One region of the Mesorhizobium hunchu genome, then DNA from elsewhere that is predicted to be linked to it. Evidence: riboswitches for the same ligand, from Rfam matches in the RefSeq annotation. Region 1 holds a riboswitch; the other holds the start of a gene.
The links. Region 1 has a riboswitch for S-adenosylmethionine ahead of ABMA46_RS03730 (O-succinylhomoserine sulfhydrylase). Riboswitches for the same ligand answer to the same signal wherever they lie in the genome.
Positions count from the first base shown of each region.

Region 2: linked by a shared signal. The riboswitch ahead of metA (homoserine O-acetyltransferase MetA) and the one ahead of ABMA46_RS03730 (O-succinylhomoserine sulfhydrylase) in region 1 are both predicted to bind S-adenosylmethionine.

Region 1 is NZ_JBEBMG010000002.1:31,319-46,331, forward strand. It holds gene mmsB (multiple monosaccharide ABC transporter permease) at 1-132, shown strand, start outside; gene araD1 (AraD1 family protein) at 252-1,241, shown strand; gene ABMA46_RS03725 (2'-deoxycytidine 5'-triphosphate deaminase) at 1,473-2,582, opposite strand; SAM riboswitch at 2,650-2,727, shown strand; gene ABMA46_RS03730 (O-succinylhomoserine sulfhydrylase) at 2,811-3,998, shown strand; gene apaG (Co2+/Mg2+ efflux protein ApaG) at 4,071-4,463, shown strand; gene ABMA46_RS03740 (Hsp33 family molecular chaperone) at 4,704-5,702, opposite strand; gene argF (ornithine carbamoyltransferase) at 5,820-6,731, opposite strand; gene ABMA46_RS03750 (aspartate aminotransferase family protein) at 6,745-7,941, opposite strand; gene ABMA46_RS03755 (GcrA family cell cycle regulator) at 8,293-8,805, shown strand; gene phoU (phosphate signaling complex protein PhoU) at 8,968-9,693, opposite strand; gene ABMA46_RS03765 (ATP-binding protein) at 9,811-10,881, opposite strand; gene ppk2 (polyphosphate kinase 2) at 11,057-11,956, shown strand; gene ABMA46_RS03775 (glycosyltransferase family 2 protein) at 11,925-13,934, opposite strand; gene ABMA46_RS03780 (transporter substrate-binding domain-containing protein) at 14,281-15,013, shown strand, end outside.
Region 2 is NZ_JBEBMG010000001.1:185,440-200,452, forward strand. It holds gene ABMA46_RS00940 (ATP-binding protein) at 1-642, opposite strand, end outside; gene ABMA46_RS00945 (response regulator transcription factor) at 738-1,469, opposite strand; gene ABMA46_RS00950 (response regulator transcription factor) at 1,557-2,240, shown strand; gene ABMA46_RS00955 (DUF2934 domain-containing protein) at 2,749-3,000, opposite strand; gene ABMA46_RS00960 (prephenate/arogenate dehydrogenase family protein) at 3,162-4,109, opposite strand; gene ABMA46_RS00965 (pyridoxal phosphate-dependent aminotransferase) at 4,121-5,233, opposite strand; SAM riboswitch at 5,354-5,430, shown strand; gene metA (homoserine O-acetyltransferase MetA) at 5,486-6,424, shown strand; gene ABMA46_RS00975 (ABC transporter ATP-binding protein/permease) at 6,440-8,242, opposite strand; gene ABMA46_RS00980 (class I SAM-dependent methyltransferase) at 8,239-9,024, opposite strand; gene gloB (hydroxyacylglutathione hydrolase) at 9,155-9,922, shown strand; gene ABMA46_RS00990 (cupin domain-containing protein) at 9,925-10,368, shown strand; gene ABMA46_RS00995 (hypothetical protein) at 10,343-10,693, opposite strand; gene yddG (aromatic amino acid exporter YddG) at 10,693-11,586, opposite strand; gene ABMA46_RS01005 (DUF3108 domain-containing protein) at 11,620-12,366, opposite strand; gene rpmB (50S ribosomal protein L28) at 12,660-12,956, shown strand; gene ABMA46_RS01015 (queuosine precursor transporter) at 13,037-13,726, shown strand; gene ABMA46_RS01020 (polyamine aminopropyltransferase) at 13,737-14,420, shown strand; gene ABMA46_RS01025 (esterase-like activity of phytase family protein) at 14,446-15,013, opposite strand, start outside.

The DNA.
Region 1 (15,013 bases):
GGCTTCATCATGGGCGTCATGAACAACGGCATGTCGATCATGGGCGTCAATGTCGACTGGCAGCAGGTCGTCAAGGGCCTGGTGCTGCTCGGCGCCGTCATCTTCGACGTCTACAACAAGAACAAGGCCTGATCTGAGTCGCAGGGCGAAGCCCTGCGGGAAATCGTCTCGAAACCATTGGGGGTGGGCAGGCCGTGCCGTGAGGCCGGGTTGCCTCGCGTGGGCGGGCACGGACAAAGGGAGAAGTCATCATGCTCATCTCACAGATGCTGGACGACGCCGACATCATCCGCGTCGTCGCCCGCAACGGCGGCAAGGCGCGCGTCGTCAACGGCGCCCGCAGCGTCTACTCGCTTGCCATGGAGGCGGCGCGCACCGGCGTCGGGCTGGAGGCTTTGATCGAGCGTAAGGGCTTCGGCGAGGCCGTCGACTTGGAGGCGGCCTACAGGAAGGACCGCCTTATATCGCCGATCAACCACCCCGATCCCGCGCATCTGCATCTCACCGGCACGGGGCTGACGCATCTGGGCTCCGCCGCCACGCGCGATTCCATGCACAAGAAGCTGGATGCCGCCGACGAGCAACTCACCGATTCCATGAAGATGTTCCGCATGGGCCTGGAGGGCGGCAAGCCGGCCGAGGGCAGGGAAGGCGTCCAGCCGGAATGGTTCTACAAGGGCAACGGCATCATGGCGGTGGCACCCGGCGCGCCGCTGATGTCGCCGGCATTCGCCGAGGACGCGGGCGAGGAACCGGAAATCGCCGGCATCTACGTCATCGGCGACGACCGCCAGCCCTTCCGCGTCGGCTTCACCCTGTCGAACGAATTCTCCGACCATGTGACGGAGCGGGTGAACTATCTGTGGCTCGCCCATTCCAAGCTGCGCAACGCATCCTTCGGCCCGGAAATCCTCGTCGGCGACCTGCCGGCCGACATCCGCGGCACCTCACGCATCCTGCGCGGCGGCAAGACGCTGTGGGAAAAGCCGTTCCTGTCGGGCGAGCAGAACATGTCGCATTCGATCGCCAACCTGGAGCGGCATCACTTCAAATATCCCGTGTTCCGACAGGCCGGCGACGTCCATGTGCACATGTTCGGCACCGCGACGCTGTCCTTCGCCGACGGTGTCAGGGCCGAGGCCGGCGACGTGTTCGAGATCGAGGCCGGCGACTTCGGCCTGCCGCTGCGCAATCCGCTGGAGATCGAGGCGCCGGAGGCGGTGACGGTCAGGGTATTGTAGGGATATCGCTCAAGGAGGGACTCCACGCTCGTCATCCCGGCCGCTGCCGAGCGGCCGCAGGTCGTGAGGCGAGAGCCGGGATCCATTCCGGAATGGTGATGCCACGCCGACGGTGCAGAACCGGCGCCCCTCGCGCGGCCGCAGCGTTCAGGCATGGGTCCCGGATAACCGCACTCCGCTTCGCTTCGTTCGATTTCCGGGATGACGGCGGCGTGGGGTCTCCTCGCTGCGTCAGCCGCCCGCCGGGCGAAAATGTTTCGACAGCTTCAGGCCCTGCGCCTGGTAGTTCGAGCCGAGATCGTTGCCGTAAAGCGCGTCCGGGCGCTTCAGCATGTGCTCGTAGACGAGGCGGCCGACGATCTGGCCGTGTTCCAGGATGAAGGGCACCTCGTGGCTGCGCACTTCCAGCACCGCGCGGCTGCCGGTTCCGCCGGCTGCCGAATGGCCGAAGCCAGGGTCGAAGAAGCCGGCATAGTGAACGCGGAATTCGCCGACCAGCGGATCGAACGGCGTCATCTCCGCCGCCTGCAGCGGCGGCACGTGCACCGCCTCGCGGCTGACCAGGATATAGAATTCGTCCGGATCGAGCACCAGTTCGCGCGCCTTGTCCCGATAAAGGGGCTCCCAGAAATCGGCGACGTCGTGCGCGGCGCGCCTGTCGACGTCGACCAGCCCGGTGTGGTGCTTGCCGCGATAGCCGACCAGTCCGTTGGCGTCGCCGGCGAGGTCGATGGAAAGCGCGATGCCGCCGCCCGAGATATCCGGCGGTTCGGTCGCCACCAGCGTCTCGGCGCGATGCAGCGCCAGCACCTCGTCTTCGGAAAGCACGGCATGGCCGGTGCGGAAGCGTATCTGCGACAGCCGCGATCCGGCCCGCACCACGATCGGGAAGGTGCGCGGGCTGACTTCGAGATAGAGCGGGCCGTGATAGCCGGCGGCGATCTTGTCGAATTCGTGCCCGCGGTCGGTCATGACGCGGGTGAAGATGTCGAGCCGGCCGGTCGAGCTTTTCGGATTGGCCGACGCCGATATGGCGGCCGGCAGCGCGAGCCGCTCCATCAGCGGCACGATGTAGACGCAGCCCGTCTCCAGCACCGCGCCTTCGGTCAGGTCGATCTCGTGCAGCTTCAGCCGGTCGAGCTTGGCCTCGACGGTGCTTTCCGGTCCCGGCAGGAAGGACGCCCGCACCCGGTAGGCCCTGCCACCGAGGCGCAGGTCGAGGCTGGCTGGCTGGATCTGGTCGGCATCGAGCGGCCGCGCGGCCTTGAGCGCGCCGGATGAAAACAATGCTGCGATGTCCTGGTCGGGAAGGATGCCTGTCTGCCGCACCTGTCGCTCCATTGGCAGTCTGGCACAAAGCTCTTAACCGAGCCGTCGATTGACGCAAGCCGGGCGCAGGTCTAAAGGACCTTTATCCCGTGGTGATTTGGCCGGTCGGCTTGCAGCCACGTTAAACAAGTCGCTAAAGGACCGCCAGGCAGAGACCCATGGCACCGGTTGCGGCTTTCGCGGCCGGTTTTTTTGTGCCCGTATCGGTTTTTGCGGTGCCCAACTTTGTGGTGAAGGACGATGACGGAAAAGAAGCGCAACTGGAAGCCGGCCACCCAACTCGTGCATGAAGGCACGCTGCGGTCAGGCTTCGGCGAGATGTCGGAGGCGATGTTCCTGACGCAGGGCTATCACTACGCCAGCGCCGAGCAGGCGGAGGCCCGCTTCAAGGGCGAGGAGCCGGGCTTCATCTATTCGCGCTATTCCAACCCGACCGTCGATATGTTCGAGAAGCGCATGTGCGCGCTGGAGGGTGCGGAGGATGCCCGCGCCACGGCGTCGGGCATGGCCGCGGTGGCGGCAGCGGTGCTGTGCGGGCTCAAGGCCGGAGATCATATCGTGGCCGCGCGCGCCCTGTTCGGGTCGTGTCGCTGGGTGGTCGAGACGCTCGCCCCGAAATATGGCATCGCCTGCACCATCGTCGATGGCCGCGACATCGCCAACTGGGAAAAGGCGGTGCGGCCCGAGACGAAGCTGTTCTTTCTCGAAAGCCCGACCAACCCGACGCTCGAAGTGGTCGATGTCGCCGCCGTCGCCAGGCTCGCCAACGCGGCCGGCGCGCGGCTGGTGGTCGACAATGTCTTCGCCACGCCGCTCTTCCAGAAGCCGCTGGAACTGGGCGCCCATGTCGTCGTCTATTCCGCCACCAAGCACATAGACGGGCAGGGGCGTTGCCTCGGCGGCGTCATCCTGTCGGACAAGAAGTGGATCGAGGAGAACCTGCACGACTATTTCCGCCACACCGGTCCGTCCATGTCGCCGTTCAACGCCTGGGTTCTGCTGAAAGGGCTGGAGACGCTGCCGCTGCGGATTCGCCAGCAGACGGAGTCGGCCGGCCGCATCGCCGACGTGCTGGCCGATCATTCCAGGGTCGCGCGAGTGATTTATCCCGGCCGCGCTGATCATCCGCAGGCAGAGATCGTGAGGAAACAGATGAGCGGCGGCTCGACGCTGATCTGCTTCGATATCGAGGGGGGCAAGAGGTCTGCCTTCGCCTTCCAGAACGCGCTGGAGATCGTGCTGATGTCCAACAATCTGGGCGACGCCAAGAGCCTGATCACCCATCCGGCCACGACCACGCACAAGAACCTGACCGACGAGGCGAGAGCCGAACTCGGCATCGGGCCGGGCACGGTCAGGCTTTCGGTCGGCCTGGAGGATACGGGCGACCTGATCGACGACATCGTCCAGGCGCTGGACAGGGCGTAAGCGTCCGGCGGCTGCCGGCCTCGCCCGAGGCGGCATTATCGCAGTCATGGATGTTGCCGGCAAGGAGGGCTCATGTATCGCGCCGCGACCCGAAACATCGTAGTCGAAGTCGAGCCGTTCTACATGCCGGAGCGCTCCGACCCTGACGAGAACCGTTATGTCTGGGCCTATCGCGTGACCATCGCCAACCGCTCGGACGAATGGGTGCAGCTTCTGTCGCGCTACTGGCGCATCACCGACGAGGCGGGGCGCGTGGAGGAGGTGCAGGGTCCGGGCGTCGTCGGAGAGCAGCCGGAACTCGATCCGGGCGACAGCTATCAATACACCTCCGGCTGTCCGCTCTCGACGCCGTCAGGCGTCATGGTCGGGCACTATACGATGCGCAACACGGAAGACGAACTGTTCGACGTCGCCATTCCGGCCTTCTCGCTCGACCTGCCGGGCACGATGAGAACCGTGAACTGACTTTCTTCCCGCCCCTCAGGCAGGGCAATCGCATATCGAATTTTGACGGTCGCGCACCCCCACCCCTGTCCCCTCCCCACAAGGGGGAGAGAGATGCCGACATCGCCGTTCCGCCCGAAATGCAAACGTCGACTCATTGTAGAGCCGACGCAAAATTTCCCTCCCCCTTGAGGGGAGGGTTAGGGTAGGGGTACATCGCCATACGCGGCTGCCCGCCGCGAACAGGCAGAAGGCGGCCGCTCAATTGCCGCTGAATTCGGCCGGGTCGAATTCATAGCTCGTCGAGCAGAACTCGCAGGCGACGGTGATCTTGCCGTCCTCGGTGCTGTCGCGGATCTCCTCGGCCGTGAAGCCGCTGAGCACGCCGTGGATCCTCTCGCGCGAGCACGAGCACTGGTCGTCCACCGCCACGGCGTCGAACACGCGCACGCCCTGTTCGTGGAACAGCCTGAACAGCAGCCGTTCCGAGCCGACGGTCGGATCGACCAGTTCCGCCGGCTCGATTGTCTCCATCAGCGCCAGCGCCTCCTGCCAGGCATTGTCGACCGGGTCGTTGATCGTCTCGGCCGGATCGCCGTCGCCGCCGGGAAGGTCCGGCACGCGCATGCGCTCCGGTGCTTCTGGCAGAAACTGCGCGAGCACGCCGCCGGCGCGCCACTGGCTGCGTCCGCCAGGTAGCACCTGGCGGGCCACGGCGAGCCTGAGGTCGGTCGGGATCTGCTCCGACTGGCGGAAATAGATGCGCGCGGCCTCCTCCAGTCCGATACCGTCGAGCTGGACGATGCCCTGGTAGCGCTGCATGTGCACGCCTTGGTCGATGGTCAGCGCCAGCACGCCCGCGCCCAGTAGGGCCTGGTCAGTCAGCGGACCGCCGGCCGTCAGCGCGTCGAGCCGTTCGGCGTCGAAGCGCGCATAGGCGCGCAGCGCGTTCGGCGTGGAGAAGTCCACCGCCAGCATGTCGACCGGCCCGTCGGTGCGGGTCTGCAGGATGAACTTGCCCTCGAACTTCAGGGACGTCCCCAACAGGACCGTGACCACGCACGCTTCCGCCAGCAGCCGGGCAACCGGCTCCGGATAGGCGTGGCGCGACAGGATCGCCTCCAGCGCCGGGCCGAGTTGGACGGCGCGGCCGCGCACGTCGAGCGGACCGACCTCGAAGGGGACGACATGGTCGTCGCCGGCATGGTCGAATTCGCCGAGCTTGGGATTATGTTCGGTCAACTGCACAGCTTCCAGCATGACAAATCTCCGGCCGTCGGCCGCGCTTCCGGGTGGAAAGCGTGCCGCAGGGCATTCTTGGTTTGCGGTGATGGGCCGGAGATAGGCACCACCGCTGCGGCATTCAAGCGCCGTCCGTCACGCTCCGAGGCACCAGGCGAGGACGGCCTTCTGGGCGTGAAGCCGGTTCTCCGCCTCGTCGAACACCACCGAATGCGGGCCGTCGATCACCTCGTCGGTCACCTCATCGCCGCGATGCGCCGGCAGGCAGTGCATGAACAGCGCGTCCGGCTTCGCCTTCGCCATCAGCGCGGCGTTGACCTGGTAGGGCATGAAGATGTTGTGACCGCGCGCCCGGTGCTCGGCGCCCATCGACACCCAGGTGTCGGTGACGACGCAGTCCGCTTCGTCCACGGCCTCCTCGGCGCTGCGGGTAAAGCGCACCTGGCCGCCGTTGCCGCGCGACCACTCGACGTATCTGTCGCCCGGCTCGCTGCCTTCCGGCACCGCGACGTTGAGGTTGAAGCTGAAGCGCGCCGAGGCTTCCAGCAGGGAATGCAACACGTTGTTGCCGTCGCCGCTCCAGGCGAAGGTCTTCCCGGCGACGGGGCCGCGATGCTCCTCGAAGGTCATGATGTCGGCCATGATCTGGCACGGATGCGTGTCGTCGGTCAGCCCGTTGATGACGGGGATCGTCGCGTTCTCGGTCAGCTCGAGCAACCGGTCGTGCGAGGTCGTGCGGATCATGATGGCGTCGACATAGCGCGACAGCACTTTTGCCGTGTCGGCGATGGTCTCGGAGCGGCCGAGCTGCATCTCGGTGCCCGTCAGCATGATCGTCTCGCCGCCGAGCTGGCGCATGCCGACGTCGAACGACACGCGCGTGCGCGTCGACGGCTTGTCGAAGATCATCGCAAGCACCTTGCCGTCGAGCGGCCGCGAGCGCTCGCCTGCCTTGAGGCGCGCCTTGCGCGCCGCGGCATCGTCGAGCATGGCCCTGAGGTCGCCGGTCGCAACGGTGGACAGATCGGTGAAATGGCGGAGCGTCATGGATGGGTCTCCGTCACTGTGCGGCGGCTTGCGCCGCTTCGGAGAGATGCCGGGCGCCGGCGCGGATGCGCTCCAGCCCTTGGCGGATATCGTCCTCGGTGACGGTGAGCGGCGGCAACAGCCGGATCACGTTGTCGCCGGCCGGCACGGCCAGGAGATGCTGGTCGCGCAGCGCAGCGTTCACTTTGCCGTTGGGCATGGCGCATTTCAGGCCGAGCATCAGGCCCGAGCCGCGCACGCCTTCGATGACGTCTGGGAATTCGTCGGCGATCGCAGCCAGCCCCTGCTTGAACAGCAGCGCCTTGTGTTTCACCTCATCGAGGAAGCCGGGCTCCAGCACCACGTCGAGCACCGCGTTGCCCACCGCCATGGCGAGCGGATTGCCGCCGAAGGTGGTGCCGTGGACGCCCGCAGTCATGCCCTTCGCCGCTTCTTCGGTGGCCAGGCAAGCGCCCACCGGGAAGCCGCCGCCGATACCCTTGGCGATCGCCATGATGTCGGGCGCGATGCCGGACCATTCATAGGCGAACAGCCTGCCCGTCCGGCCGATGCCGCATTGCACCTCGTCGAAGATAAGCAGCAGGCCGTGCTCGTCGCAAAGCTGGCGCAGCTTCTTCAACGACTGCATGGGAAAATCGCGGATGCCGCCTTCGCCCTGCACGGGTTCCAGCAGGATCGCCGCTGTTTCCGGGCCGATCGTCTTCTCGACAGCCTGGAGGTCGTCGAACGGGACCTGATCGAAGCCGTCCACCTTCGGGCCGAAGCCTTCCAGGTATTTCTGCTGGCCGCCGGCGGCGATCGTCGCCAGCGTGCGGCCGTGGAAGGCGCCTTCGAAGGTAATGATGCGGTAACGCTCGGGATGGCCGCCGGCATACTGATAGCGGCGCGCCGTCTTGATGGCGCATTCCAGCGCTTCCGCGCCGGAGTTGGTGAAGAACACCTTGTCGGCGAACGTCGCCTCGACCAGGCGCTCGCCAAGCCGGCTCTGGCCGGGAATCTCATAAAGGTTCGAGACATGCCACAGCTTGCGCGCCTGCTCCGTCAGCGCCTCGACGAGATGCGGATGGCCGTGGCCGAGCGAGTTGACGGCGATGCCGGCGGCGAAATCGAGATATCGTTCGCCTCGGTCCGTGACCAGCCAGGAGCCTTCTCCATGATCGAAGGCAAGGGGTGCGCGGGCGAAGGTCTCGTAAAGCGCCGAACCGCTCATTATATGCGTCTCCGGAACCGGAAAATCAAAAAGCCGCCAACGCGGCGGCCTTTTGCGGCTTATGGTGGTTTTCGGCTGTGAAGTCAACGAAAACGTCGCCTGACGCCCCGGCCCGCTCCAACGCCCCATCTTGCGCATCAGCGAAAAGGCAAGTTGGGGAAAACCGAAAAAACAGATTCGTGTTGCCGTTCGGACTCTTGTCACCGAGTCAACGCATACGGTATCTGTGAACTGGAAATAGCTAGATTTCGTGCGGCGGATCTAATCACCCGATAGATGTGGTGTTCGCTCGGCGAGAGCCGGGGCGTGGAACGATTCCGGACGTCGTACGGTTCAAGGGAGTGCAGTTTGATGAACTGGACTGATGAACGCGTCGAACTCTTGCGCAAGCTGTGGTCGGAGGGTCTGTCTGCAAGCCAGATCGCCGCGCAGCTCGGCGGCGTCAGCCGCAACGCGGTGATCGGCAAGGTGCACCGGCTGAAGCTGTCGAGCCGGGGCCGCGCCACGGCCGCGCCGGCGCACAAGAAGAAGGCCAGCCCGTCCGCGTCGAAGTCGGCGAGCCGGCCTGCCGCCGCGCATCGCCATGTCACCGCGACGGTTGGCGCCACGGCCTTGCAGATCCAGTTCGACGCCGAGCCGGTAGCGCGCCAGCATCTGCGTCCCGTCGAGAACGTGGTCGTGCCGATCTCGCGCCGGCTGAAACTGGTCGAGTTGACCGAGCACACCTGCAAATGGCCGAACGGCGATCCGCTGACGGAGGACTTCTCCTTCTGCGGCAACGATTCCAAGGAAGGCGGCCCTTACTGCACCTATCATTCGCGCGTCGCTTTCCAGCCGGTCGCCGAGCGCCGTCGCGCGCGCTGACCGCCGGGCCATGCGGCGCTGAAGCGAATGTCGGTTCGAGGGTCCGTTCCGTTTGCGGGCGCGCCGATCCGTTTGGGAATGTCAGAACGGCCAGGACGGTGAACGCGTGGCGACGGCCTGAACCGACCAGCGGTTGGCCGGTTCTTTCCGCCTGGAAAGTCTTCAGATCGCCGCGGTGTCCCTGGGCGCGCCGACCCTGTCGGTCTTGTCGCCCTTGGGGCGGTCCACGGGCATCTGCTCGCCGGTGGCGATGTGATAGATCGTCTCGGCGATGTTGGTGGCGTGGTCGCCGATGCGCTCGATGTTCTTGGCGCAGAACAGGAGATGCGTGCACGGCGTGATGTTGCGCGGGTCTTCCATCATGTAGGTCAGCAGTTCGCGGAACAGCGACGTGTACATGGCGTCGATCTGGTCGTCGCGGTCGCGCAGGAACGCGATCCGGTCCACCGCGCGCGAGGCGTAGATGTCGAGCACTTCCTTGAGTTGTGTGAGCGCAAGGCCGGCCAGCGCGTCGATGCCGCGAAACAGGCTGGTCGGATGCTGGCCCTGCGTCACCGCCACCACCCGCTTGGCCACGTTCTTGGCCAGGTCGCCGACCCGCTCCAGGTCGGCCGAGATACGAATGGTGCCGATGATCTCGCGCAGGTCCGTCGCCATCGGCTGGCGGCGCGCGATGACGACGATCGACCTGTCGTCGATCTCGCGCTGTGCGTCGTCCAGCACCTGGTCGTCCTCGATCACCTTCTGGGCCAGTCCCGCATCGGCGTTGATCAGCGCTGCGATCGCCTGTTCGACCATGCGCTCGGCATGGCCGCCCATCGCGGCGATCCGCTTCGCCAGATAGTTCAGTTCGCCGTCATAGGCGCTGACGGTGTGCACCGACTGCATGGCCTCGCCTTCCCGATCAGGTGATTCGTCTTGCCGGAATGCGTGTTGATACGCTTCCTGCGTGACAGAAAGACGAATGTCCTCAACGCCACAGATAGTCCGGCGCGAGTGATAAATCTAGTTTGCCGGCAAGTGAACGGTGAACGCCGCGCCCTTGCCCAGCTCCGAGCGGATCGACAGCCAGGCCTTGTGGCGGGTCAGGATGTGCTTGACGATGGCAAGCCCCAGTCCCGTTCCCTTCTGCGCCCGGCTGGTCTCGGCGTCCACCCGGTAGAAGCGCTCGGTGATGCGGGGAATATGCTCTTCCGCGATACCCGGACCGAAGTCCCTGATCGTGACGTCGATCGTCGGCTCGGGACCGTCGCTGCCTTCGCTCGCCGAGACGACGACGCGCTTGCCGGACTGGCCGTATTTGCAGGCGTTCTCCAGGAGGTTCTGGAACACCTGGAACAGTTCGTCGCGATCGCCCGGCACCATCAGGTCGCCGCCGGGCAGATCGCGCTCGATGATGACGCCGCTGTCGCTGGCCAGCGGCGCCAGTGAGTCGATCACCGCATCCAGCGTGCGGTTGAGGTCGACGCGCGTTCCGGGCCTGAGATAGGGTTTCATTTCCAGGCGCGACAGCGAAAGCAGGTCGTCGATCAGCCGCGCCATGCGCCCCGTCTGGTCCTGCATGATGGACAGGAACTGGTCGCGCGCGGCCGCGTCGTTGCGCGCCGGACCGCGCAGTGTTTCGATGAAGCCGGCGATGGAAGCCAGCGGCGTGCGCAGTTCATGGCTGGCGTTGGCGATGAAATCGGCCCGCATCCGTTCGATGCGGCGCGACTCGCTCTGGTCCTTGAAGATCAGCACGTAAAGGTCGGTGCCCTGGCCGACTGCCGAGGCCGTCACCCGAAAAACCCGCTCGACGGGCAGCTTTTCGCCGTAGTCGGTCGTGGCGGACGCGGCGGCGCCCGATAGCAGCGCATCGAACATCTCCTGCATTTCCGGCGCCCGGAACCGGAGCGCCAGCGACATGCCGTCGCGCAATCCATTGAACGCCGCGTGGGCGGTGGTATTGGCGTGCACCAGCGCGCCGAACCGGTCGAAGATGATCAGCGGATCGGTCACGGCGGCGGCCAGCGCCTCGCCGGACAGGTGTTTCAGTTCCTCGTTGCCGGTTGACAGGCCCGCTGTACCTTCGGCCATCCTCTCGCTGCTGAATCCCAGCCGTCGAAAGAATCTGCCGATGGCGTTGTCCTGATCGTCGTCTTCTGTTGGGACCGACATCCTCCGGCGCTCCGTAACCCTGCCCGCAACTTCCGCTGGACCCTTTCGGGACCTCCCCATAGCATGAACCGTAGTGTCCAAAAGGTTCAGTTTCATGAAGAAGGCCAGTCAGGCTGCTCGATCACAGAAAACCGAGACCATCAAGATCAAGGTGGGAGGCAAGGAGCGGGAGTTCGATATCGACGATCCGAAGCTTCCCGACTGGGTCGAGAAGAACAAGCTGACCTCGGGCGGCTATCCCTATGACCACAAGATGAAGCGCAAGGAATACGAGGCGACGCTTGCGCTGCTGCAGGTCGAACTCGTCAAGGCGCAGGCTTGGATGCAGAAAAGCGGCGAGCGGGTGCTGGCGCTTTTCGAGGGGCGCGACGCCGCCGGCAAGGGCGGCACGATCTTCGTGATGCGGCAATACATGAACCCGCGTACCGCCCGCAACGTCGCCCTGCCCAAGCCTACGGAGACGGAGCAGGGGCAGTGGTATTTCCAGCGTTACGTCGCGCATTTCCCGACCAGCGGCGAGTTCGTGACTTTCGACCGCTCCTGGTACAATCGGGCGGGCGTCGAGCCGGTCATGGGCTTTTGCACGCCCGAACAGCATGCCCGCTTCCTCGCCGAGGTGCCGCACTTCGAGCGCATGATCCACAACGACGGAATCCACTTCTTCAAGTTCTGGCTGAACATCGGCCGGGAGATGCAGCTCGACCGCTTCCACGACAGGCGTCACAGCAAGCTGAAGAGCTGGAAGTTCTCGCCCATAGACATCGCCGGCGTGGCGAAGTGGGACGACTATACGCGCGCTCGCAAGGAGATGATGGAGCGCACCCACAGCGACGCCGCGCCCTGGACGGTGATCCGCTCCAACGACAAGCGCCGCGCCCGCCTGGCGGCCATACGCCGTGTCCTGCTTTCCCTGCCCTATGAGGGGCGGGATCTGGAGGTGATCGGCCAGGAAGACGACAAGATCATCGGCGGACCGGACCTGCTGGACGATTGAGATCGCGCCAGGGCGGCGTGCGCAAGGACTCATTGCGCATAGCGGACGGCGGCCACCGGCGTCGCGCCTCGTGCGGCGTCTTTTCCCACAGATGCGGCCGGCGCCACAATTGCCAGACCGCCCGCCAGCCCGCGAACGACAGGAGGACCCAGTAAGGCGGCGTAAGCAGCACCACTTTCCAGAAGCCTGTCCGCTCGCCGGGCTTGAGCGTCTGCCAGCCGAGCAGCAGGAAGGACAGGTAGCCGCAGGCGACGTTGGCCACGTCGAACAGGAGCAGCGCCGATCCGAAGGTGGTGAGCGGCTTCGCGGACAGGAATTCCAGGACGAGGAGAAGGAGGGTCGCGAGCAGCAGCGGGTGCAGCATGGCCGACGCCAACATGCCGGCGAACAGGATCTGCGCGACGATGAAGGATGCCGGACCGAGGTCTGTCGCCAGCCCGAGCGGATCGCGCATATGCACCAGCCACGTCTGCGCCCAGCCCTTGAACCAGCGCGTTCGCTGCGGCAGCCAGACATGGATCCGGTTCGGCGCCGTCTCGAAGGTCGGCAGGGTGATCGTCTCGGCGCGATAGCCGAAACGCGCAAGCCGCATGCCGAGATCGGCGTCCTCGGTGACGTTGTAGGGGTCCCAGCCGCCGACGTGGTCCAGAGCGGCGCGGCGAAAATGGTTGGAGGTGCCCCCGAGCGGCAGCATCAGCCTGTGTTTCGACAGCCAGGGCAGCAAGCCTCGGAACAACCCGGCATATTCGAAGGCGAACATCCTGGTGATGGCGCCATCCTTGCGGTTGGATATCTCCAGCGGCGCCTGCACCACGGCGAGCTCCGGCCCGCTCCGGCTGAAACGCCGCCATGCCTCGACAAGCTGCAGCGGATGCGGCTCGTCCTCCGCGTCGTAGAGCGTCAGGAACGTGCCGCCCGTCAGTTGCAGAGCATAGGCCAGCGCCTTCGGCTTGGTTCTCGGCAGGCCGGGCGGCACTTCGACCACCTCGACGTGGCGTGGAAGGTCATGCGCCCGGATCGCGGCAAGCGTCGGTGCGTCGTCCGCCTCGCAGACCAGCTTGATTTCCAGCCGGTGCCTCGGCCAGACGAGCCGGTCCAGCGCGGCCAGCAGGTTCGGCACCATCTCCGCTTCCCGATAGAGCGCGACGAGAACCGAAAACAACGGCGCCTCCTCCGGCGGTGTTTCAACGGCAGCCTCCTCGCCGATTGGATTCAGGGATGCGATGGCTGCGAAGCGCAGGCTGATGCAGGCAAAAAAGAAGAAGGTGGCCAATCCGTGCAGGATCGCCATCACTGCGGTTGGGGCAAGCAGAAGTCCGACAGGCAGGATGGCGAGCGCCATGCCCAGGATTGTGCCTTGCCAGGCGTTGGCGACGAAACGGGCCGACATCGGCGGGAACCTGTCGAAAAGATCGCTCACGGCCGCCCGCGACAAGGCGGGTTTCGTCTTCTCGATGATGGCGGCGCGCAAATGCGACGAACCGACGATCTTCAGCCGGGCCGCCAGACCGGGGCTCGCCCTGAGGCGGGCGCGCACGAGATCGAGCCGAATGCGTTGCTGGGTGATCAGGAACGAGACGCCGCCGTCGGTCTCGAGCAGCTTCACCGGGACATGCCATGCCGGATTGCGCAACAGCATCCCGGCATGGTCGTCGCTGATAACCAGCCGTGTCGGATCGATCCGATGCGCCGCGGACAGGCCAAGGTCGGCGGCCAGCGCGAGAACCAGTTCGTGCTCGCGCACGCCGAAAGCCAGAAGGGTGGACGCGAAGTCGGCATTGTTCGATTTGGCGAGCGCGGCTGCCTGAAAGGCGTCTTCGGGAGGAATGGACAGGCGCGCAAGGACCGACCGCCATTCTGCGAGCACCGGAAAGAAGATCTCCGACAGGCGCGTGCCATAGTCGAGATCGGCTTCGCCGATCGAATTTTCCAGGTCGTCGACAGGCAGCTCTCCATTCCCATGGAGACGTCCTGACATGTCCATTCTTGTCCCCCCGAAGCGCCTGCCCAGGCGCTGCGCCGGCCTAGTTTCGGCTGCCGGCGTCAAGTCCCTCTTTTATTCTATGTCGTCGGATCGTCTGATGTTAGGAATGGCGCAGACGACGCTCAAAACCTCCATGAAAAAGCTCAGCCGGTTGCCTGACAGGTCAATGATAGTCGCACGCGTGTCAGACCTTCGTCCCGATCGAGCTTATCCGCAAATCCGCTTATTCAAAGTCAAAAGAGTCGCGCCCCGCCGTCTCTTGGACGAAAGGCCAAGATCGACAAACCGCCGGGCCGGGGTCCGGTTCGGTGGACTGCTGGCGATCGTGCTGGCGCTGTTCATGCCGACCTTCGCGCTTGCGGCAGCGCCACAGGCGCCGATCTTCTGGGACTCCAAGGAACCGCTGCCGAAACCGGACCTGTCCGCGCTGCCGCGGCTGCGTTTCCTGACGACGACCGATTTTCCGCCTTTCAACTTCCTCGACGGGCAAGGCCATCTGTCCGGCTTTCATGTCGATCTCGCCCGCGCCATCTGTGCCGAACTTGCCTTGGCCGACAGATGCGAAATCCAGGCGCTGCCCTGGAGCGATCTCGAAACGGCGCTCGCAAAAGGGGAGGGGGAGGCGATCCTGGCGGGGATCGCCGTCACCGGCGCGAGCCGCCAGAAATACGTGTTTTCCCGGCCTTACCTCCAGTTCCCGGCGCGTTTCGTCACGCTGAAGTCGAAGGCACTGGCTGATCCGCTCTACGACAAGCTGCAAGGCAGGCGCGTCGGCGTGCTGCGCGGATCGGCGCATGAGCGTATGCTGCGCGATGAATTCGGTTGGGTCGAGGCCGTTGCCTACGACAAGCCGGAAGCGCTCCGGGACGCCCTCAAGAACGGCAAGATCGACGCCGCCTTCGGCGACGGCATGCGGCTTTCCTTCTGGCTGGACAGCGCCGATGCGGCCGGATGCTGCCGCTTCGTCGGCGGCCCCTATCTCGCCCCCGAATATGTCGGCGGCGGCATGGCCGTGGCCGTCAAGCCGCAGGACGCCGCCCTTGCGGCGGCACTGGACTATGCGCTGCAGCAAC
Region 2 (15,013 bases), on a different contig from region 1:
GTCCCTGCCGACGATCTCGGCCTTCGGCCAGCCGAACAGCTTTTCGGCCGCGGGATTGAACTCGACGATCTTGCCGCTCTCGTCGACGACGATGACGGCATCGAGCGATGCCTGCAGCATCGCTGCCCGGATCACTTCCGAGACATGATAGTCGGACAGCGAGCGCTCGATGGCATCCGAAAGCGCCAGCGCCACGATCTCCATCGCCGCGCGCTCCTCGTCGGTCCAGACGCGCTCGTTGACGCAGTCGTTGATGGCGATCGAGCCCCAGGCGCTGCCGTTGGCGAGGATCGGTACGGAAAGAAAGGACTTGATGTGCTGGTTCTCGAAATCCCGGCGCAGGAATCCTTCGATGTCGCGCGTGAGGCCGGCGAACATCTTGCCCTGCCGGCCTTCTTCGGCAACACGCCCCATCAGCGGGTCCATGTGCACGATCGCCTGCGGAATGATCGAAGGCGGCGCCGACACGGCGGCGATCGATTTGTCGACCCAGTACGCCTCCACCGTCTGCGTCAGACCTTCGCCGGGCGCGTCTTCCAGGCTGAAGACGATGGCGCGGTGGCCGCGGAAGGAGCGGCCGAGCAGTTCGAGGATTTCGTCGATGTCCTGCCGCCAGTCAATCGCCAGGCGCAGCCTGCGCATGATGCGGGCGGCGGCTACCGCGACACTGTCCTCCTGCAGCGCGCGCCCGGTGCTCGGCAGTGCCGCCTCTGTCCTGAAGAACGGGAAATCCGCGCTCATGATCCTGTTTCGTCGCCGGCGGATAGCGAGAAGATATACCCTTCGCCGCGCACCGTGCGCAGGAATCTCGGGTTCGACGGATCGGCCTCGATCTTCTTGCGCAGCCGCATGACGCGGATATCCACGGCGCGCGAGGATTCGGGGTCTTCGCCGAGGCCGATCGCCCCCGAAATGACGCTTCGCGTCAGCAGGCGGTTGGCGCGGGTGACGAAAATCTCCAGCACGTCGAACTCGCTCTTCGCCAGTTCGATCGGGACGCCGCCGGGACCCGTGACCCGCCGGCTGTCGAGATCGACGCGGTGTGGGCCGAATTGGATCGACCGACGCGGCGCCGGGCGGGCTTCGGCCTTGGCCGCGACAGGTTCGGGCACCCGGCGCAGGACTGAGCGCACGCGGGCGAGGAGCTCGCGAAGCTCATATGGCTTGACCACATAGTCGTCGGCGCCGAGCTCCAGCCCGACGATGCGGTCGAGCGCGGTTCCCGCCGCGGTGGCGTAGATGATGCCGGTCGGCCGCAGCGACCTCAACCAGCGTCCGAGCGACAGGCCGTCCTCTCCGGGCATGGCGATGTCCAGGATGGCGAGGTGAAAGACGCCCCCTTCCAGCATGGGCCGCGCTTCCGCTGCGTTCGACGCCGTCTCGACCTCATAGCCGTTTGCGGCCAGATATTCGGCCACGGCGTCCCTCAGGTCCGGCTCGTCCTCGACGATGATGATCCTGGCGCGCACGGCCGCTTTGTCCCCGCTTTCAGCGGAAGGTAGATTGGGTGTAAACATATTGTCCAGGGCTCATGTTTGTGGCTGTGACGGGGTGGCATGGCACGGGCGACGGTGGTGCTCATCTGCGTTGCGGAAAGTGTTCGCGACCATCTCCGCGCTCATCTCGAACGGCGCGGCCATGATGTGCGCATGACCGCGCAAGCCTGGGAAGCCGAGGCGTTTCTGGATGGCGGCCGTATCGACGTGGCCGTCGTCGGCGACGCAATGAGCCCGGCACAGGGCCGCGACCTGCTCAGGCGCCACGGGCGCGAAGGCGGTCCCGACTTCATCCTGGTATGCCGGCGCGGCGAACTCGTCGACAGGGTCCTTGCGCTGGAACTCGGCGCCGCCGACGTCGTCGAGAGCCCGCTCGTCGTGCGCGAGCTCGCCGCCCGCATCGGCGGATTGCTGGCGCGCCGAGGACGCAACCGCCAGGAGTTGCTGGTGCTCGAAAACGCCACGGTCGACCTGCGCTCGGCCATGGTCATGCACCGCTCGGGCGACGAAGGTCAGCTTTCGCCGGGCCAGGTCGCCCTTCTCAAACTCTTCATGGCAAGCCCCCACAAGGTGCTGACGCGCGACGACATCATTGCAGCCGCACCGGCAGAAAGCACCGACGCATTCGACCGCTCGATCGATTCGCGGATCGTCAGGCTGCGCCGCAAGCTCGACACCGAGACCATTACGACGATACGCGGCGCGGGCTACCGGTTCGACCCGCCCGACAATCCGGCGGATTGAGCGCAGGCGGCCCATCCTCGCCATTCAGGCGAAAGCGTTGGAAGCGCCGTCACGGCTCTCGCGCGGAACGGACGCGACACCCATCGCCGCCGGCAACCACGGAAAAGTCTTCCGAAGCACATTCATGTCGACAGGCTCCGACTGCTTCGTTGCCCTGTCTGATGGCCCGCTGTATCCGCTTCATGCCGCATGGCCGTCGGCATTATTGCAGCAGGTTTCAGATTGGCGTCGGGAGGCGGGAGGGTCGTCCAAGGCTCGGGGACGTGTCCTTCAAGCGCAAAACCGCATCGATGCCGCAAGGCATTCGCCCAAAGCAGCCAGGTGGCTCGGTCATGCGGCCGCAGATGTCTAGAGCATTTCCGGCGAAAACAGAATCGCCTTCAATGCTCTATCTTTTTGTTTTTACGCAATTCCGGCCGCAAAACCGCTGCGCACTTTTGCTGGAATTGCTCTATCGCCGGTCCGGACCGGTCCGCCCCATACACGGATCGTCGTCGGGCGGACGGCGTCAACCTTTTCTGGTCGCAGCCGTTTTCTGCTTCGCGGCCTTGGCCGGTTTCACCGACTTGACGGCTTTGGCCGATTTGACGGCCGGCTCCGCTGCCTTGCGTTTCGCCGGCTTCGCACTGGCTGCCGGCATGGCCGCGATTTCTCTTTCGGCCTCGCGCCAGTGCCGCTCATGCGCGCCGTCCGGCCGGCCTTCCCGCTCCCATATCTCGTATGCGCGCCTTTGAATGCTGCCGTGCTTGTCGTCTGCCATGGAAGCGTCTCCCGCTGGAACCGAGAACGATGCGACGCGGCGGCCCGTCCGCCGCAGGCAGCACGAGTATCCGGCGAAATAGCCGCCGGCGCCAGCCCCGACAGGCACGGACGGCTAAGAATATACGTGGAAGGACAATCCCGAGGAGCGGCGCGGCGCCGTCATGGTTTGGTCGGATGCTCCAGCGCCTGGCGGCCGAAATCGGGCGCGTCGATTTCCTGTCCCGCCTCGATGATCGAGCGCCGGATGGCGCGCGTGCGGGTGAACAGGTCGAACAGCTTGTCGCCGTCGCCCCAGCGGATCGCCCGCTGGAGCGAGGCGAGATCCTCCGAAAAGCGCGCCAGCATTTCGAGGATGGCGTCCTTGTTGTGCAGGCACACGTCGCGCCACATCGTTGGATCGGAGGCCGCGAGGCGCGTGAAATCGCGGAAGCCGGAGGCCGAGTATTTGATGACCTCGCTCTTGGTCACCGATTCCAGGTCGTCGGCGGTGCCGACGATGTTGTAGGCGATGATGTGCGGCAGGTGCGAGACGATCGCCAGCGTCATGTCGTGATGCTGCGGGTCCATGGTGTCGATATCGGAACCGCAGCGGCGCCAGAATTCGGCCAGCTTTTCAAGCGCGGCCGGATCGGTGTCGGGCAGCGGCGTGAAGATGCACCAGCGGTTCTCGAACAGGTCGGCGAAGCCCGCGTCGGGACCGGACTTTTCCGTACCCGCCAGCGGATGGCCGGGAATGAAATGCACACCCTCCGGCACGAAGGGCTGCATCTGCGCGATCACCGAGGCTTTGGTCGATCCGACGTCGGTCAGGATCGCGCCCTGCTTCAGCGCCGACGCGATCTCCTCGGCCACCGCGCCGGACGCACCCACCGGGACCGAGACGACGACGAGATCGGCATCGCGCACCGCTTCGGCGGGATCGGTGAAATAGCTGTCGCCCAGCCCCAGTTCCTCGGCCCGCTTCAGCGTCGCGGCGCTGCGCGTGGCGATGGCGACGTGGCCGGCCAGCTTCTCGCGCCTGATCACCCGTGCCAGCGACGAGCCGATCAGGCCGATGCCGATCAGCGCGATCTTGTCAAACAAGGGGTCGGTCAAGGGTTCGGGCATTTTTGGAGCTGTCACGACTGGTCTTTCAGGAATTCGGCGAGCGCGGCGACGACGCCGCGATTGGCTTCCTCCGTTCCCACCGTCATGCGCAGCGCATTGGGAAAACCGTAGCCGGCGACACGCCGCAGCACGTAGCCGCGCGCGGTCAGGTAATCGTCGGCCTTCGCTGCCGAATGTTTTTCGATCCCGGGGAAATGGACGAGGAGAAAATTGCCGACGCTCGGCGTCACCCGCAAGCCGAGCTTCTCGAACTCTCCGGTCAGCCAAGCAAGCCAGCGCTCGTTGTGGGCGACGCTGCGGGCAAGGTGCTCACGGTCGCGGATGGAGGCGATGCCGGCCTCGATCGCCGTTGCGTTGACGTTGAACGGCCCCCGGACGCGGTTGACCGCGTCGACGATCGCCAGCGGCCCGTACATCCAGCCGATGCGCGCGCCGCCGAGCCCCAGCTTGGAGAAGGTGCGCGTCATCACCACGTTGGCGTTGGAGCCGGCCAGTTCGATCCCGGCCTCGTAGTCGTTGCGCCGCACATATTCGGCATAGGCACCGTCGAGCACCAGAAGCACGTTCCCCGGCAGGCCGGCATGGAGCCGCTTGACCGCGTCGAACGGCAGGTAGGTGCCGGTCGGGTTGTTGGGATTGGCCAGGAAGACGATCCTCGTCCGATCGGTGACGGCGGCGAGCATGGCGTCGACGTCCGCCCGCTCGTCCTTCTCCTTGACCTCGACCGGCGTCGCCCCGGCGGTCTGGATATAGATCTTGTAGACCATGAAGGCGTGTTCGGTGATGACCGCCTCGTCGCCGGGCGACAGGTAGATCTGCGATAGAAGGCCGAGGATTTCGTCCGAGCCGTTGGAGCAGACGATGTTGGCGGGGTTGAGCCCGTGCGCCTCGGCGATTGCCTCGCGCAACCGGCGCGCCGACCCGTCCGGATAGACATCGAGCCGCGCCGCGACCTCTCGCGCCGCTTCGATCGCCTTTGGCGAGGGACCGAGCGGATTCTCGTTGGAGGACAGCTTGTGGAGCTTCACGCCGACAGGCGCGGCGCTCTTGCCCGGCACGTAGGCGGCAATGTCCATGATGCCCGCGCGCGGCTGCGGACGCGACTGATCCTGTGCCTTTTCCATCTCTTCCACCGTAAAGGCCTGTCCTGCGCAGGCGCTGCGGGAATACAGGGCGGCAGCGCGCCTGTCGAGGGGCAGGCGACCGCGCCGTTGACGCCGGGGCGCAATGGTCCTAAGTACCGAGCTGGAATTCGTGGTGATTTGCCGGTCGGCTTGCAGCCACGTTAAAGAAGTCGCTAAAGGGCCGAAAGGGTAACTCCCGTACGGACCGGTCGCGATTTCGCCGCCGGTCTTTTTATTGGAGTGCCGATAGCCATGCCGATTAAGATTCCCGATCAGCTTCCCGCGCGCGAAGTGCTGGCCCGCGAGGGCGTGGCGATCATGGACGAGAAGACGGCGCGGCGGCAGGACATAAGGCCCCTGCAGATCGCCCTGCTCAACCTGATGCCCAACAAGATCCGCACCGAGACGCAGTTCGCCCGGCTGATCGGTGCCTCGCCGCTGCAGGTCGAGCTGACGCTGGTGCGCATAGGCAACCACAAGGCCAAGAACACGTCGGAGGAGCACCTGATCGCCTTCTACCAGACCTGGGATGAGGTGAAGGATCGCAAGTTCGACGGCTTCATCGTCACCGGCGCGCCGATCGAACTGCTGCCGTTCGAGGAGGTCACCTACTGGGACGAGCTGACCCGCATCCTCGACTGGACCACCACCAACGTCCATTCCTCCTTCTTCATCTGCTGGGGCGCCATGGCGGCCGCATGGCACTTCCACGCGGTGCCCAAGCACACGCTGGAGAAGAAGGCTTTCGGCGTCTACCGCCACCGCAACAATGCGCCCGCCTCGCCCTACCTGGCCGGCTTCTCGGACGATTTCGCCGTTCCGGTCTCGCGCTGGACCGAGGTGCGCGCCGCCGACATACCGGCCGGCTCCGGGCTGGAACTGCTGATGGAATCCGACGTTACCGGCCCCTGCATGCTGGCTGAGAAGACCGGCAACCGGCTCTATATGTTCAACCACATCGAATACGATTCCACCTCGCTGAAGGAGGAATACGACCGCGACGTCGAGGCCGGCGTGCCGATCGCCGTGCCGCACGAATACTATCCCGGCGACAACCCGGCCAGCCGCCCGCTCAACCGCTGGCGCTCGCACGCCCATCTCCTGTTCGGCAACTGGATCAACCAGGTCTACCAGACCACGCCCTACGAGATGGAGGATATCGGCAAGGCCGCTCCCGCAGACGGGGCGTGAACAGAAGGGGCAACCCTATTTCCGCTTCTCCTTTCGCGGCGTCGCCGGCGGCGGTTCCAGCGCCCCGGCCCTGACCCGCGCCGGTTTCAGCGGCGCGCCGCCCTCGTGCTTGACGATTTTCAGGGCGCGCGGGAAGAAATCATAATTGTGCTGGCCACGGCCGATATTGATGATCGTCGCGTCTGGCAGTTCCTTTTCCAACAGGTCGAGCACCCGCTTGAGCGTGGCGCCGTCGAACGTATCGAGCGCCTCGTCGACGATCATCCAATCCGGTTTGTGCAGCGAAATCCGGGCGAAGGCGAGAAGACGCGCCTCGTCGTCGTTCAATTCATGCTCCCAGCGCGCGCTGCGGTCGAGCGAGCCGGCGAGATGGTCGAGCCCGATCGCCTTGAGCGTACCCTCCAGCGCCGTATCGTCCCGATGCGACGCGCCGGCTCCCGACAGGGCCTCGCGCAAGGTGCCGGGCGGGAAGTAGGGCGTGCGCGGAATGAAGGCCGGCGCCTCGCCCTTCGGCATGCCGATGCGGCCGCTGCCCCAGGGCCACAGGCCGGCCAAAGCCCGGAAGAACAGCGTCTTGCCGGTGCCCGGGTCGCCCGTCAACAGCACGTGCTCGCCCTTCCTGATCACCGTTTCGTCTTCGGCCAGCCGCGTGCAGCCGTCCGGCGACTTGATCTCCAGGTCGGAGAAACTCATCGTGTCGTCGTCGTTCCCGGCGATATCGATGCGATCTTCGCCGCCATGCAACGCATCGCTTTCGGTCAGCGCCATGCGGAAATCGGCGACGCGCATCAGCGTCGCGCGCCAGTCGGCAATGGAGCCGATGTTGTTGACGAACCATTTGAGCGAGGAATGCACCTGGTTGAACGCGCCGACCGCCATCATCAATCCACCGAAGGTGATGTCGCCGGCGAAATAGACGGGCGCCGCCACCAGGATCGGCGCGACCACGGTGATCCAGCCATAGGTATCGGTCACCCAGGCCAGATTGATCTGCGCGGCGTAGATGCGCATCATCGCCTTCAGCGTCTCGCCGAGGTCGAGATTGAGCCGCTTCTTCTCGTCCGGCTCGCCGCGCGCCAGCGCGATGGCGTCGATATGGTCGTTGACGCGCACCATCGAGTGCCGCAGCTCCGCTTCGCGCGTGTAGCGGTCGCTGTTGAGCTGGATCAGCGGCCGGCCCACCGCCCAGCTGATCAGCGAGGCGAGACCCGCATAGAGGAAGGCCGCCCAGACCATGTAGCCGGGGATGGCGAAGGCATGGCCGCCGACATGGAAGACGAAGCCGGACGACAGTGACCACAGCACGCCGACGAAGGAGACGAGCAGGATCAGCGCCTGCACGAATCCGATGGCGAGCCCCGTCGTGAGATCGGAAAGATGCGCCGCGTCCTGCTGCATGCGCTGGTCCGGATTGACGCCGATGGGACCGGCATGGGTAAGGCGGAAGGCCCGGTTCGGCCGCATCCATTCCTCGATCAGGTCCGCCGTCAACGCCTCGCGCAGGCGCAGCCTTATGCGCTGGTTGAGCCATTGCTGGCCGATATTAAGGACGAGCAGCCCGCCGGCGATCGCCGCGAACACCATCAACTGATGCAGGAACTCGGCAAGGTCGCGCCGTTGGATGGCATCGTAGAAGGGTTGGTTCCAGCGGTTGAGCAGGATCTGCCCGAACGCCGTGGCGCCGATGATGACAAGGATGGCGAGCGAGGCCCAGACGATCCGTCTGGTGACGGGAGAGCCCGCAAGCCCGGACCGGATCGCGGCGAGCTGGTCCCTCAGGCTGCTGGTCTGGACCTCGGCGACTTCAGGCGTATTCATGCGCCGCCGGCTCCGCGCGTCAGTGCCTCAGCCTCGCCACGGCCGTGCATGCCGAGCCCAGTCGCGCCCTGCGGCGACAGAACCGGCACGAAGACGCGGCGCGAGGCGCGTTGCGCCACCGGGACGCCCTGGTAAAGCCGCTTCTGCGCCTCCACGGCGATGACGCCGGAAAAGATCGGCCACAACCGCCGCCCGCCGCGTTCCAGGAGATTGTGCAGGCGCATCATGAAGCGGCGACGCGACGGCGGGAAATGCAACGCGTCCGCCCACCGCGCCGGCGTGAAATTGGCCTCCCGCAGCAATTCGTTGAGCTGGCTGCGCGAATAAGGCCGTCCGGTGCCGAAAGGCGTGTGCTCGAAGCGCGCCCACACGCCGCGCCGGTTCGGCACGACGATGACGACGCGCCCGGCCGGCGACAGCACGCGCCAGATCTCGTTCAGCGTCTCACGCGGGTTTTCCGCGTGCTCCAGCGAATGCACCAGCAGCATCCGGTCGATCGAGGCGTCGTGCAGCGGCAGTTCCTCGTCGAACACCAGCGCGGTCGCCGCCGGGCCGGTTGCGGGCCACACCACGGCGCCCTGGGTGGCCGGCATGAAGGCGAAAACCCGTTCGGCCTCAGTGCCGAACCGCTCCAGCCAGGGCAGCGTGTAGCCCAACCCTACCAGCCGCTCGTTGGGAACGGTCGCCCAGATCGACGACAGCGCCATCGTGATCGCCCGCTCCGCCAGGTGGCCGAGCGTGGTGGCATAGAAGGAGCGCAGGTCGACGATGTCGGAATGCATGGTGGCCGGACGGTATCCGCGATGCCGATGAAGTTCAACAAAGGCGCACCGCAATGACATTGCCGGGTGACAGCGACGCCCATGCGCCCTATCTGTGCCTTGTCGACCCGAATGCAAGAGGAGTAGCCCGATGGCCGTCGAGATCGAACAGTTCATGTGCCGCTCGGACAATTTCGGCATATTGATGCGCGATCCCGAGACCGGCGACGTGGCGCTGGTCGACGCGCCCGAGGAAAAGCCCATCCTGGAGGCGATCGAGCGCACCGGCTGGACGCCGAAGCTCCTGCTCGTCACCCACCACCACGCCGACCATGTCGAGGCCAATCTGGCGCTGAAGAAACGCTTCGGCCTCAAGATCATCGGGCCTGATGCGGAGAAGGACAAAATCCCCGGCATCGACGACACGGTGCGCGAAGGCTCGACCATCGCCTTCGGCAATGACGAGATCCAGGTCCTCGAGACGCCCGGCCATACCGCCGGCCACGTCTCCTACTACCTGCCGCAGTCCGGCGTGCTCTTCGCGGCCGACACGCTTTTCGCGCTCGGATGCGGACGCCTGCTCGAATGCGGGCCGGAGGTCATGTACGAATCGCTGAAGCGGCTTTCCGACCTGCCGCCGGACACCACCGTCTATTGCGGGCACGAATACACGCTCGCCAACGCCCGCTTCGCGCTGACGGTCGATCCCGACAACAAGGTTCTGCAGGATCGAGCGAAAAAAATAGAAGCGCTGCGGGCCGAAGACAAGGCGACGCTGCCCACCACCATCGGGGAGGAACTGGCCACCAACCCGTTCCTGCGCTGGTCGGATCCGGCGATCCGCAAGCTCCTCGGAATGGAGCAGGCCACCAGCGAAGAAGTGTTCGCCGAAGTCCGCCGCCGCAAGGACAATTTCTGACGATGGACGCCGCCGGCATCGTCGCGACGCTCGACATGAAGCCGCATCCGGAAGGCGGATGGTATGTCGAGACCTTCCGCGATGCGCCCGAGGGCGGCCGCGGCCATTCCACCGCCATCTATTTCCTGCTGGAGCGCGGCCAGGTTTCGGCCTGGCACCGCGTCAGGGATGCCACCGAGGTCTGGCATTTCCATGCCGGCGCGCCACTGGCACTCTCCGTTCACGAGGAAGGCGGCCCGGTTATCGAGCATGTGCTGGGCTGCGACCTCGCGGCCGGCCAGCGGCCGCAGGCGGTGGTGCCGGCGGATTGCTGGCAGATGGCGCAAAGCCTCGGCGAATGGACGCTGGTCGGCTGCACGGTGGCGCCCGGCTTCGATTTCGCCTCGTTCGAGATGGCGCCGCCCGGCTGGGAACCGGCCGTCAGGCCAGAAGCAACGCCAGCGTGATCGCCAGCAGCACGACATAGCAGGCCGCCCACGGCAGCGGGCGCGGCGCTTTTCCTCCGGTCGATCTGGCAAGGAACGCTTCCCAGCTCTCGTCCCAGAAGATCGCGCTGCCGGCGGCGAACAGCGCGAGCGCGGCAGCCCACGGCAACGGGCCGTGGCGTATGACGACCAAGGCAGCCAGCAGCGCCGGCGCCAGCGTCCTGACGGCAATCCTGAGCAGCCTTGAACCGCCCGCTTCGACGGCGAAGACATGGACCAGCGCGGCGACGACGGAGAACACCAGCAGCGCGTTGGCCGTTCCCTCGATGCCGCCGGGAAACGGCATCAGGCCCCGGCTCCCGCCGAGGCTTTTGCGTCCCGTCCGAACAGCATCGACTTTGCCGCCAGCACCGCGCCGCCAGTAATCAGCACGCAGGCCGCCAGGATGCGCCAGCTCGGCTCGGCGAAGCCGGCTGCGATCAGCACCAGCGTCGACAGCAGCGGCGCGGCGTAGCTGGCGGCGCCGAGGATCTGGATGTTGCCGCGCTTGACCCCGATGTCCCAGGCATAGAAGGCCGCGCCCACCGGCATCAGCCCGAGCCCGAGCACCGCCAGCCATTGCACGGCACCCTCGGGCCAGACGGTCTCTTCGAGCGCCAGATGGCAGACGAGCGACAAGAGCGAAGTCGCCGCGCAGAACCAGGTGACGACGGTGGTCGGCACCTCGGGAAAGCGCCGCGACAGCAGCGAATAGGACGACCACAGGAGCGCGCAGACGCCCGCCATCGCATAGCCGAAGCCGTAGCGCGCGTCAAAAGCCAGCCCGCCGCCCTTGGTGACGATCAGCACCGTGCCGGCGAGGCCGAGAAGCGCCCCGGCGACATGGTTCCAGGCCAGCTTCTCGCCCGGCATCAGCGCCGAGCCCAGCACGATCAGCAGCGGCCACAGATAGGCGATGAGGCTCGCTTCCACCGCCGGCGCGTTGCGCAGCGCGGTGAAATAGAAGAAGTGATAGCCGAACAGGCCGGCGATGCCGATCAGCCAGACCTGCGGCGGGATGCGCTCGCGCACCGGCGGCGGCGGCGAAAAAATCCGGGCGGCAAGCCCGACGCATGTGCCGATGGCGAAGCAGATCGCCGAAAGCTCGAACGGCGGCATCGAGCCCGATGCGTCGGTCAGGAGCGCCAGCAGCGCCCACATCGCCACCGCCGAGAAGCCGATCAGGGTCGCGCGCGCCATGTCCTCTCCGTGGAACGCGCGCCGTCGCGCGCCTCAGCCTGCCTCGAAACGCCGCGCGTGGATGGTGATCGTGCCGATCTGCGTGCCCACCGTGGCGTGGATGGGCGCATATATGCCCGTTCTTCCGAGCGGCGCAAAGGTCACGACGATGCGGCTCTTGGTCCTCAGGAACTCCAGCGCCTTGCGGCCCTTGCGATAGCCGGAAACCGGCTGGAACTGCATGCGGCAGGTGACGGTCGGACCCTCGTAGCCCGTCACCGCGATCGTGCCCTTCTCGACCGGGCTCAGCACCAGGTTGGCGCGCATCTCGCCGTCATACATCTTCACGGTCCTGTCGCAGACCTTGTCGAGGCTCGGCGCCGGCACCGCCGTCGCGGCGATCGGATCGGCGACGCCCGCCAGATCGCCTGCCCTGAGCGGGAACCAGTTCCTGCCGCGCTTCTTCGGCGGCGGCAGCACTTTCGTGGAAACGACCCGCCCGCCGGCGAAGCGGATGTCCACCAACGACGCCTTCTTGCCGGACGTGTAGTCGGCACGGAAGGCCGTCGGCACCAGTTGATCTCCGGCGATGCGTCCGGTCGCCTTCAGCGTGCCGCGCGTATCGTCGAAGATCGTGGCGAGGCCGGCGCTGGCGACGCTGCCATCGATCGAATAGGCGCCGTCGGCATAGCGGCTGGAAAAGCTCGCCCGCGCCAGCGAGAGGCCGAGATAGGAAACCGTGTATTCGCCGCGAAACGAACTCGGCTCAGCCGCCGGCGCGGCGGCCGTGCCGGACAGCATCGTAGCGAGCGCGCAAAGGCCAAGGGCGCAGACGGAGAGGCGCGAGCGGCGGGCGAGGTACAGATGGGGCATTGCAGGAGCGGCTCCGGCTGATCCAGGATGATGTCCCTTGTCGCAGTCCTTCGGCGTCAAATCCGGCGTTTGTAAGAAATCCTGCGAACAGCTTGCGCTTGACGCCCCGGCCAAATGCCACTATGGGAACGCCAACTTTTCCATAAGGCCGCATTGCATCCCGCGCGCCGCCAGGCGCGGATTGGGATGTTTGGCCGAGAGACAGAACCAAGGGTAGAACAATGTCCCGCGCTTGCGAACTCACCGGCAAGGCCGTCCTGACCGGCAACAATGTGAGCCATGCCAACAACAAGACCAAGCGTCGCTTCCTGCCGAATCTCGTCAATGTGACGCTGATCTCAGAAGCGCTGAACCAGAATGTGCGCCTGCGCATCTCGGCCAACGCGCTTCGCTCGGTCGAGCATCGCGGCGGCCTCGACGCTTTCCTGGCCAAGGCCGACGAGAAGACGCTGTCCCAGCGCGCCCGCCTTCTGAAGAAGCAGATCGCCAAGAAGCAGGCCGAGCAGCCGGCCGCCTGACCGGGCGCCCAATCAGGCGACCGATACCGCGGGCGACCTCAAGCGGCCGCTCCACTGGTTCCATTACCCAGGATAAAAAAATGAGTTTCTTCTCCCGTTACCTGCCCTTCGTGGCCGCCATGGCGCTCGTCGTAGTCGCCTCAAACGTGCTGGTCCAGTTTCCCATGCAGGGAAGCGTCGGCGGCCTCGCACTGGCCGACATCCTGACTTGGGGCGCCTTCACCTATCCCTTCGCCTTCCTGGTCACCGACCTAGCCAATCGCCGCTACGGGCCTGCCGTCGCGCGCAGGATCGTCTTCGTCGGCTTTACGCTGGCCGTGGCCTGCTCCATCGTTATCCCGCCGCTGCTCTTCAAAGCCGGCCTGATCGAGTTCGAGATCGCCGCCAACCGGCTGGTGCGCATCGCTGCAGCGTCCGGCGCGGCCTTCCTGACCGCGCAGCTGCTCGACGTCACCGTGTTCAACTGGCTGCGCCGGCAGAGCTGGTGGCGCGCGCCGATCTTCGGCACGCTGGTCGGTTCGGTGTTCGACACGGTGGTGTTCTTCTCCGTCGCGTTCTCGGTCGCCTTCGCCTTCGTCGGCCCGGGCGATTCCTTCGCGCTCGAGCAGGCCCCGCTGATGGGCGCGTTTCCGGTCGAGACCATGCGCTGGATTTCGTGGGCCTTCGGCGACCTTTCGGTGAAGCTGATCATCGCCGTCTTCGCGCTCATCCCCTATCGCCTGATCGCCGCGCGCTGGATGCAGCCGGCCCCCGTCCCGGCAGGCACGTGAAACCCGCGACGTGATTCCCTGGATCGCCCTCGACAGCGCCGCGCTTCCCGACGGAAGCGGCGAGCTTCGGCTGAAACGGCGCGGCGCCGAATTCTCCATCATGCTCGGCGCCAACGAGCTGATGAACAGCCGGTTGAGTGGTTCCGAACAGGCACTGGCGACGCTCGCCTGCGAACGGATCCGCGGTCGCGCGCACCCGAAGATCCTGATCGGTGGGCTGGGCATGGGATTCACCCTGCGCGCCGCGCTCGCCGCCCTCGGCGATGACGCCGGGGTCACGGTGGCCGAGCTGGTGCCGGCGGTCGTCGCCTGGGCGCGCGGGCCGATGGCGGATGTGTTCGGAAATTGCCTCGACGACCCGCGCGTCACCGTCAGGCAAGCCGATGTCGGCGAGGTCATCCGCACGCGGAAATCGGCATGGGACGCGATCCTGCTCGACGTCGACAACGGGCCGGAAGGCATCGTCCACGCGGCCAACGACCGGCTCTATAGCAGGGTTGGCCTTGGCGAAGCCCGGGCAGCGCTCGAGCCCGGCGGCGTGCTCGCCGTCTGGTCCTCTGGCGCGGATCACGGCTTCACCCGGCGGCTTCGCAACGCGGGTTTCGCCGTCGAGGAGAACAAGGTGCGCGCCAACGGCAAAAGCGGCGCGCGCCATGTCGTCTGGATTGCCGTAAAGCCGGTAGGCAGGCCCTGAGGGCGCTCCTGAACCGCGCCGCCACTCAATCGGCGTGCAGGACGAACTCCAGATAGAGATTGCGCTGCAGGATCGACTGGTTGTCGTCTGAGATGAGCGACACCACCACCGCCCCGTCCTCGCGGACCCAGGCGTCGATGCCTTCCATATTGTCGATCTGCTGGCTCATGTCGGCCTGCATCAGCACCGGCCCGTCGAGCACCGCGCCCTTGGCGATGTCCTTCCCGGCGATGCGCCGCAGCCGCAGCCGCACCCCGGTCAGGAAGGTATAGCTGCGCTCCAGAAGCAGCAGGTCGCCGTCCGGCAGGAAGGTTCCGTCCGAAATATCGAAACCGTCAGTGCGCTTCACCGTGAAGACGCCCTTGCGCGGGCCTTCGATGATCGCGCCGAAGATGTTGCCATGCTGGTCGATGCTCTTTTCCGAGACGGCGACCAGAGTACCGCCGAGCGGGCCGTCCGGCGGCGCATGGACCACGGTCTCGAAACCGCGGTTCTGCCGCAGCTCCCGCTTCGGCACGAGAAAGTCGAGCTGGCGGAACGCCCCCTTCATGTTTCCCGGCTCGATCCGGAACTGCTCGATGCGGTGATCGCGC